2 linked regions of the Hydrogenophaga sp. SL48 genome follow. Each later gene encodes a partner of the first gene's protein in a complex. Links are inferred from orthologs where the notes say so. Each region holds a gene or a part of one and is shown on either strand. Other genes may lie near its edges.

The links. Proteins that work in one complex are often made in the same cells at the same time.
Region 2: the proteins of pmbA (region 1) and tldD are in contact, whole or in part, in a solved structure (PDB 5NJ9), measured with the Escherichia coli proteins. The link is inferred for Hydrogenophaga sp. SL48 from one-to-one orthologs.

Annotation. Positions count from the first base shown.
Region 1 is NZ_CP063400.1:2,930,654-2,935,168, forward strand. The notes cover bases 986-3,793. They hold pmbA (metalloprotease PmbA), read right to left. Parts: upstream 3,200-3,793; coding sequence 1,772-3,199; downstream 986-1,771. Other genes in these bases: IM738_RS13855 (DMT family transporter), read right to left, coding at 986-1,634; yjgA (ribosome biogenesis factor YjgA), read left to right, coding at 3,273-3,793. Outside these bases: IM738_RS13850 (ABC transporter substrate-binding protein), read left to right, coding at 1-718; more of IM738_RS13855, read right to left, coding at 747-985; more of yjgA, read left to right, coding at 3,794-3,932; mog (molybdopterin adenylyltransferase), read left to right, coding at 3,936-4,515.
Region 2 is NZ_CP063400.1:3,754,195-3,758,743, reverse strand. What follows is about bases 1,223-4,070. They hold tldD (metalloprotease TldD), read left to right. Parts: upstream 1,223-1,840; coding sequence 1,841-3,301; downstream 3,302-4,070. Other genes in these bases: IM738_RS17785 (chromate resistance protein ChrB domain-containing protein), read left to right, coding at 3,407-4,070; IM738_RS17795 (NAD(P)-dependent oxidoreductase), read left to right, coding at 1,223-1,760. Also shown: rod shape-determining protein RodA, read left to right, coding at 1-747; more of IM738_RS17795, read left to right, coding at 870-1,222; more of IM738_RS17785, read left to right, coding at 4,071-4,279; chrA (chromate efflux transporter), read left to right, coding at 4,276-4,549. UniProt on the Escherichia coli protein: Metalloprotease involved in CcdA degradation. Suppresses the inhibitory activity of the carbon storage regulator (CsrA).

The sequences.
Region 1 (4,515 bases):
CCTGGTCAAACGCGGCTGGACCAAGGTGGCCATCTTTGCCGACACCACGGGATACGGCGAGGCCGGGCTGAAGGACGTCGAGGCCGCGCTGGCGGCGAAGAACCTCAAGGCGGTGCACGTGGCGCGCTTTCCGCTGGGCGTGAAAGACCTGAAGGAGCCGTTGAAAGCAGCACAGGCCGCGGGCGCCAACGTGGTGTTCAGCTACACCGTCGGCCCGGAAAACGCGGCGATTGCCAACGGCCGGCGCGACCTCAAGTGGGACGTGCCCCAGGTGGGCGCCTGGCCCCTCTCGTTTCCGTTTTTCATTGATGGCGCCAAGGCGGCCGGCGACGGCGCACTGATGGCACAGACCTTCATCGCCGAACCCAGCAATGAGCGGCGCGCGGCCTTTCTCAGCGCGTACTCGCGCAAGTTCAAGCAAAAGATCGCCGTGCCGATGGCGGCCGCCCAGGCCTACGACAGCACCTACCTGCTGACCTACGCGCTGTTCGGCATCCGGGACGGCAAGTTCACTGGCCCGGCCGTCAAGGGGGCACTGGAAAACATCCCGCGCGTGTACTACGGGGTGGTCGCGACCTACGACAAGCCTTTCAGCCTGGACGACAAGGACGCCGTCACACCCAACATGCTGGTGATGGGCAAGGTGCGCAGCGGCTCGGTGACCTTCGCCTACCCGGAGGACGCGAAACGCAACCTGTTCGTGCAGCGGAAGAAATAGGGCCCCCACACTCCGCCGCTGCGACCGCTCAACCCAGGATCAAGGCCGTGCCCGCCACGGCCAGCGCGGCGCCGAGCCACGCGCCCGTCGCCGGCCGGCGGCGGTACACCAGCCACAGCAAGGGCAGGATCAGTACCGGCGTGACCGAGGACATGACGGCCACCAGGCCGGCCTGACCGTCGCGCAGCGCGATCAGGATCAGGGTCATGCCCAGCGCCATGGCCACGGCCGCACTCATGAAGATCAGGAAGGCGTCCTGCCGCCGCAAAGGCGCTTGCGCCCGCGCACCCGACCAACCCGACGCGAACAGCAGCGTGTGCGCCCCCAGGGCCAGGCTCATGCGCGTGGCAGATGCCGCCACCGGATCGACGCCGGTGACCATGAGCGGCTTGATCATCAAGGTGCCCAGCGACTGGCACAGCGCCGAGAGCAGCCCCAGCCCCACCCCGATGGCCAGCGGCCCGCGCGTCTGCTCCCAGGCGTGGGTTTCATCGCCGCGCTTGCCCCAGGCCACGGCCACCATCACGCCCCCGACCAGCAGGCCGCTGCCCAGCAAGGCCCAGCCCCACACGGTCTCGCCCAGCCAGGCCCAGGCCAGCACACAGGAGAACAGCGCGTGGGTGGCGTACAGCACGCCCGAGCGCCGTGGCCCGAGCCGGTTCATGCAGGAGAACAGCGCCGTGTCACCGATGAAGATGCCGACCACGCCCGAGAGCCCCAGCAGGGCGACGGTGGCCATGTCCAGGCTGCGCCAGCCGCCACTGGCCAGCGCCAGGCCCCAGAGGATCAGCGAGGCAAACACCATGCGCCAGCGGCTGAACGCGAACGCGCCCAGGCGCTGGGCGGGTGGCGCGGAGAACAGGCTGGAGACGGCCCAGCAGGCGGCCGCCAGCAGCGCCAGGGCTTCGGGACGCATGACCAAGGAACCGAATCAACGGAACAGGGCCGCCGCCGGGCCGCTCCCAAGGCGGCACAGCCCCCTCGGGGGGCAGCGACCCGCGCAGCGGCGGAGCCCCGGCCTGCGCCCGGGAGGCGCGGGACGCTTGGGGGCTTTCAACTTCCCGCCACCTTCATCTTGTTGATGAGGATCGAGCCCACGGTCTTGGCGCCGTAGTTGTAGGCGTCGGCGCCCACGGCCTCGATGCCCTGGAACATGTCCTTGAGGTTGCCCGCGATGGTGATCTCGTGCACCGGGTAGGCGATCACGCCGTTTTCCACCCAGTAGCCCGAGGCGCCGCGCGAGTAGTCGCCGGTCACGTAGTTCACGCCCTGCCCCATCAGCTCGGTGACGAACAGGCCACGACCGAGCTTCTGCAGCATGGCCTTGAGGTCGTCGCCGGGCTGGGTCAGGCGGCTGGTGAGCGTGAGGTTGTGCGAGCCACCTGCGTTGCCCGTGGTGCGCATGCCGAGCTTGCGCGCCGAGTAGGTGGAGAGAAAGTAGCCCAGCACCTTGCCCGCGCTCAGCACCTTGCGTTTGACGGTGCGCACGCCTTCGTCGTCAAACGGCGAGCTGCCCTTGCCGTTGATCACATGGGGGTCTTCGACGATGTCGAGGTGTTTCGCCATCACCCGCTTGCCGAGGCTGTTGTTCAGGAAGGTGGTCTTGCGGTACAGCGCACCGCCGCTGGTGGCCTGCACGTAGGCGCCCAGCAGGCCGGCGGCCAGCGGCGACTCGAACAGCACCGGGCATTCGGTGGTGGCGATCTTGCGGCCGTTCAGGCGCGCGAGCGTGCGCTCGGCGGCGTAGCGGCCCACCGCTTCGGGGGTGGCGAGGTCGTCGGGCGAACGCATCGAGCTGTACCAGTGGTCGCGCTGCATGTTCGCGCCCTTGCCGGCGATCGGCGCCACCGACAGGCTGTGGCGCGAGCTGGCGTAGCCGCCGCTGAAGATGCCGGGTTTGCCGCGTTCGCCGCCGCGCATGTGGGCGGTGAAAAAGTGCGACTGCTGGGCCGACACGCCCGCGCCTTCGCTGTTGCTGATCTTCTTGCTGGTGGCGAAGGCCGCGGCCTCGCAGGCCAGCGCGATGCGCAGCGCCTCTTCGGAGTCGATCGCCCAGGGGTGGAAGAGGTCGAGGTCGGGGTAACTGTCGGCGATGTCTTCGGGGTCGGGCAGACCGGCCACCGGGTCTTCGGCGGTGAAGCGGGCGATGTCGTAGGCCGCCTGCACCGTCTGGCGCACGGCAGCGGGTGAAAAATCGGAGGTGGAGGCGTTGCCGCGCTTCTGCCCCAGGTACACCGTCACGCCGAGCGACTTGTCGCGGTTGCGCTCCACGTTCTCCAGCTCACCCTTGCGCACCGACACGCTCAGGCCGGCGCCTTCGGACACCTCGGCCCCGGCGTCGGTGGCGCCCAGCTTTTTGGCATGGCCCAGCGCGAGGTCCACCAGCTCCTCGAACTGGCTGCGTGCGTACTGGAAACCGGCGAGCGGCTGGCTGGCGGTGGAGGAAGGGGCTTGGGACGGGGTGTTGGGGGCTTTTTTCATGTCGACGGCTATGATACTTGCCGCCCCCCTCTGGCTGCTGCAGGCCCTGCACAAGCCCATTTGAAGAAACCCGATGTCCCGCAAACCCACCAAAGGCTACTTCGTCCGTGGCCAGTTCGTTGCCGAGGGCAGCGAGCTCGACCTGGAACTCAAGCGCGAGCTCAAGGGTTCGGTCGACATGAGCAAGACCGACCTGAAAAAAGAGAGCGACCGCCTCCAATTGCTCGGCGAAAACCTGCTCACGCTCAACGCCAGTCTCATGACGCGCCTGATCGAGACGCATGGCCTGTCCGAGAAGCTGATCGATGCCGTGGCCGACGCCAAGCGCATCACCAACTTCGAAGGCCGGCGCCGCCAGATGCAGTTCATCGGCAAGCTCATGCGCAAGCTGGATGACGGCGTCATCAGCGCCATCGAAGCCGCGCTCGAAGAACAGCGCAAGCCCTCGGCCCAGGCCACGCTGGCGCTGCACCAGGCCGAACAGTGGCGCGACAAGCTGATCGCCGACGACGACGCGCTCACGCGCTGGCTGGAACAGGACCCGGCCGCCGACGTGCAGCACCTGCGCGCCCTGATCCGCCAGGCGCGCAAGGACGCGCAGGCCGTGACGGAGCGCCCGGGCGAGGCCCTGCGCCACGGCAAGGCCTACCGCGAGATCTTCCAGATCGTGCGCACCGCGCTCACGCCCAACGACGCATCGGCAGACGACGCCGAAGAACCGCAGGAGGACTGAGCCGTGACCGATACCCTCACCCCCGCGCCGGTGCGCATCGGCATCGTCTCCATCAGCGACCGCGCCAGCAGCGGTGTCTACGAAGACAAGGGCCTGCCGGCGCTGCAGGACTGGCTCACGCGCGCGCTGAAAAACCCCATCACCTTCGAGCCGCGCCTGATCCCCGACGAGCAGGCGAAGATCAGCGAGACCCTGATTCAGCTGGTGGACGCCGGCTGCGCGCTGGTGCTCACCACCGGCGGCACCGGTCCGGCCAAACGCGACGTGACGCCCGAGGCCACGCTGGCCGTGGCCCACAAGGAGATGCCCGGTTTTGGCGAACAGATGCGCCAGATCAGCCTGGCCTTCGTGCCCACCGCCATCCTCTCGCGCCAGGTGGCGGTGATCCGCGACCAGAGCCTGATCATCAACCTGCCGGGGCAGCCCAAGGCGATCGCCGAAACGCTGGAAGGCCTGAAGAACCCGGACGGCAGCCAGAAGGTCAACGGGATCTTCACGGCCGTGCCCTACTGCATCGACCTGATCGAAGGGCCTTACCTCGAAACCAACGATCAGGTCTGCAAGGCCTGGCGACCGAAACAAA
Region 2 (4,549 bases), 820 kb from region 1 along the record:
GGGCAGCTGTCGCCGCTGGACTTCGCGGTGGCGGCGCTGTTGCTGGCGGTGCCGGCGGCGCTCATCCTCAAGCAGCCCGACCTGGGCACGACCCTGCTGGTGCTGGCCTCGGGCCTGGCGGTGATCTTTTTCGCCGGACTGAGCTGGAAGCTCATCATCCCGCCGGTGCTGATTGCTGTGGCCGGTGTCGTGGTGCTGATCGTCATGGAGCCGCAATGGTGCGCGCCCGATGTGGACTGGAAGGTGTTGCACGAGTACCAGCGCCAGCGTGTCTGCACGTTGCTCGATCCGTCCAAGGACCCGCTGGGCAAGGGGTTTCACATCATCCAGGGCATGATCGCCATCGGCTCCGGCGGGGTCTGGGGCAAGGGCTTCATGCAGGGAACGCAGACCCACCTGGAGTTCATCCCCGAGCGCACCACCGACTTCATCTACGCCGCGTTCTCCGAGGAGTTCGGGCTGGTGGGCACGCTGGCGCTGATGCTGGCGTTCATTTTCCTCATCGTGCGCGGGCTGACCATCGCGCTCGAAGCGCCGACCCTGTTTGCCCGGTTGCTCGCCGGGGCCATGACGCTCAACATCTTTGTCTACGCCTTTGTGAACATGGGCATGGTCAGCGGCATCCTGCCGGTGGTGGGCGTTCCGCTGCCGTTCGTCAGCTACGGTGGCACCGCCATGGTGACCATGGGTGTGGGGCTGGGCATCCTGATGTCCATCGCCAAATCCAAGCGGCTGATGCAGTCGTGACGGGCGATGACCCCCACGCTCCGCCGCTGCGCGGGTCGCTGCCCCCCGAGGGGGCTGACCTCGCTCGGGAGCGGCCCTTCGCTGCGGTCGCTGGCCCCCACACTCCGCCGCTGCGCGGGCCGTTGCCCACGGTCCAGGTTGCGGTGGTCGGTGCCGGCAACATGGGCGGCGCGATGGTTGCGCGCCTGTGTGAACTGGGTTGGTCGGTGGTCGTGTGCGACATCGACCCCTTGCGCCAGCAGCAGGCGCTGGAGGCGGGTGCCCATCTCGCCGACACGCCTGACACCGCTGCCCGGGCATTGAAGACAGACGGTGTGCTGATCGTCTGCGTGGTCGACGCCAGCCAGTCGCACCAGGTGTTGTTCGGCGAACACGGCGCGGGCCCGGCGCTGCAACCCGGCCAGGTGGTGATGCTGTGCCCCACCATTTCCCCGCAGGACACCGAGGCGCTGGCCTCGGTACTGGCCGAGCGGGGCGTCGGCTGCATCGACGCACCGATGTCCGGCGGCCCGGCCCGGGCGCGCGACGGCAGCATGAGCCTGATGGTGGCCGCGCCGACGGCGCTGCTGGCGCGCCACGCCGCCCTGCTGGACGCGCTGTCATCGAAGGTGTTTCGCCTTGGCGAGCGCGTGGGTGATGGCGCGCGCACGAAGCTGGTCAACAACCTGCTGGCGGGCATCAACCTCGTGGGCGCGGCCGAGGCGCTGGCGCTGGCCGACCGCCTGGGCCTGGACCTGGGCACGACGCTGGACGTGATCGAGCAGTCCAGCGGTCAGAGCTGGATCGGATCCGACCGCATGCGCCGGGCCATCGCAGGCGACCTCGCGCCGCGCGCCCACGTGACCCTGCTCGAAAAAGACACCCGGCTTGCGGTGGTGGAAGCGCAAGAGGCGGGCTTCAATGGCCCGCTGGGCGCTGCGGCGGCCGGTGTCTTCGCCCAGGCCCACGCGGCGGGCATGGCTGAGCTGGACGACGCCGCCTTGCTGCCCCTGCTGCGGCAGACCGGCCGCTGATCCACACGCCGCGCCCGGCTCACCGGTCACCAAGACCACGCGCCCAGCGCGTGGACCCCACCCTTCATACAATGGCCCCCATGATTGCTCGCGAACCCACCCTTGCCCGCCTCGCCACCGCCGAAAACCTGCTGCTCACGCCCTACGGGCTGAACACCTCCCTGCTGCACAAGGCGCTGGGTGAAATCATGTCGCACGGCGTCGACGATGCCGACCTCTATTTCCAGACCACGCGCAGCGAGGGCTGGAGCCTGGAGGAGGGCATCGTCAAGACTGGCAGCTTCAGCATCGACCAGGGCGTCGGCGTGCGCGCGGTCAGCGGTGAAAAGACGGCCTTCGCCTACTCGGACGACCTGTCATGGGACTCGCTGATCGACGCGGCGCGCACCGTGCGCTCCATTTCCGGCCAGGGCCAGAGTCGCAAGGTCCGCAGCCCGGCGGCCAAAGTGTCGAAATCTCGCTCGCTTTACCCGGGCCTGGACCCGATCGCCACGCTCGACAGCACCGCCAAGGTGGCGCTGCTGGAAACCGTGGAAAAACTCGCCAAGGCCAAGGACCCGCGCGTGGTGCAGGTCATGGCCGGTCTGGCCGCCGAACACGACGTGGTGCTGATCGCCCGTGCCGACGGCACCCTGGCCGCCGACGTGCGGCCGCTGATTCGCCTGTCCGTGACGGTGATCGCCGAGCAGAACGGCCGCCGCGAGGTGGGCAGTTCGGGCGGCGGCGGCCGTTTCGGGCTCGCCTACTTTGACGAGGCCATGGTGCAGTCTTATGTGGACGAAGCCGTGTCTTCGGCCCTGACCAACCTCGACGCCCGCCCCGCGCCCGCCGGCGAAATGACCGTGGTGCTCGGCCCGGGCTGGCCCGGCATCCTGCTGCACGAAGCGGTGGGCCATGGCCTGGAGGGTGACTTCAACCGCAAGGGCTCCAGCGCGTTCGCCGGCCGCATCGGCCAGCGCGTGGCGGCCAAGGGCGTGACCGTGCTCGACGACGGCACCATCGCCGACCGCCGCGGCTCGCTCAACGTCGATGACGAAGGCCACACCTCGCAAAAGAACGTGCTGATCGAAGACGGCATCCTGCGTGGCTACATCCAGGACGCCATGAACGCGCGCCTGATGGGTGTCAAGCCCACCGGCAACGGCCGCCGCGAGAGCTACGCCCACGTGCCCATGCCGCGCATGACCAACACCTACATGCTGGGCGGCGACAAGAGCGCCGAGGAAATCGTGGCCAGCATGAAGAAGGGGCTGTACGCCACCAACTTCGGTGGTGGTCAGGTCGACATCACCAGCGGCAAGTTCGTGTTCTCCGCCAGCCAGGCCTACTGGGTGGAAAACGGGCAGATCCAGTACCCGGTGAAAGGCGCCACGCTGGTCGGTAGCGGCCCCGAGTCGCTCAAGAAGATCAGCATGATCGGCAACGACATGCGGCTGGACAGCGGCGTGGGCACCTGCGGCAAGGAAGGCCAGAGCGTGCCCGTGGGCGTGGGCCAGCCGACGCTGCGCATCGACGGCCTGACGGTCGGCGGCACGGCCTGAGATCGGATAGCATCTTCTGTATCGGGAACACAGCCTCCCGAGTTCCTTCGGGAATAGACGGTTTCCGTCCAAGTGCTGGCCACCTCCTCATGTGGAGCGCCAACCATGGAAACCGTTGAATTGAACCCCAGCCACGCCATCAGCCCCAGCGCCTTCGTGGCGCTCTTGGGCCAGCCCGACACCCCTCTGATCCTGGACGTGCGTCGCACCGAGCGCTTTGAGCTGAGCCCCGCGCTGCTGCCGTTGGCGCAGCACGTGGCCCCTGACAGCCTGGGCACCTGGCTGGGCGACCGTCCCCCGCAAGCGGCCGTCGTGTGCTGCGTGTACGGTCACGAGGTCAGCCAGCACGCCGCTGCCCGGTTGCGCGACGCGGGCTGGGATGCTCGCTACCTGCTGGGCGGCATCGAGGGCGGTGAGGCCGGCGTGGACAGCCCCGCGCTGTTGCAGGCGCTGGGCGCATCGCCGGTGCCGCTGGTGCGCAAGCGCCCTGACCTGGGCGTCACCGGCGCCGGCGGTTCCCGGTGGATCACACGGGCACGCCCCAAGATCGACCGCATCGCCTGCCCCTGGCTGATCCGCCGTTTCATCGACCGCGAGGCTGTTTTTTTCTACGTGCCCACCGCCGAGGTGCTGGCGCAGGCCGAGCAGCGCCAGGCCGTGGCTTTCGACATCCCCGGGGCGCCGATGTCTCACGAGGGGGAGTGCTGCAGCTTCGATGCCTTGCTCTGCGCCTTCGGCCTGAGCCTGCCAGCGCTCGACCTGTTGGCCGTGATCGTGCGCGGGGCCGACACCGACCGGCTGGAGCTGGCCGCGCCCGCTGCGGGTTTGCTGGCGGTGTCGCTGGGCATGTCGCGCCGGCACGCCGACAACGACCACGCCATGCTGGAGGCCATGATGCCGGTGTACGACGCCCTCTACGCTTGGTGCGTGGATCAGGTCGGGGGTCACGCCGAAACCCACAACTGGAGACCTGAATGACAGTGCCGCGCCACGTGAATTTCTGGGAGGCCCTGCGCTTCTGGCTCAAGCTGGGCTTCATCAGCTTCGGTGGCCCGGCCGGTCAGATCGCCGTCATGCACCGCGAACTGGTGGAGCAGAAGCGCTGGATCAGCGAGCAGCGCTTCCTGCACGCGCTGAACTACTGCATGCTGCTGCCCGGCCCCGAGGCGCAGCAGCTCGCCACCTACATCGGCTGGCTGCTGCACCGCACCTGGGGCGGTGTGGTGGCGGGTGTGCTGTTCGTGCTGC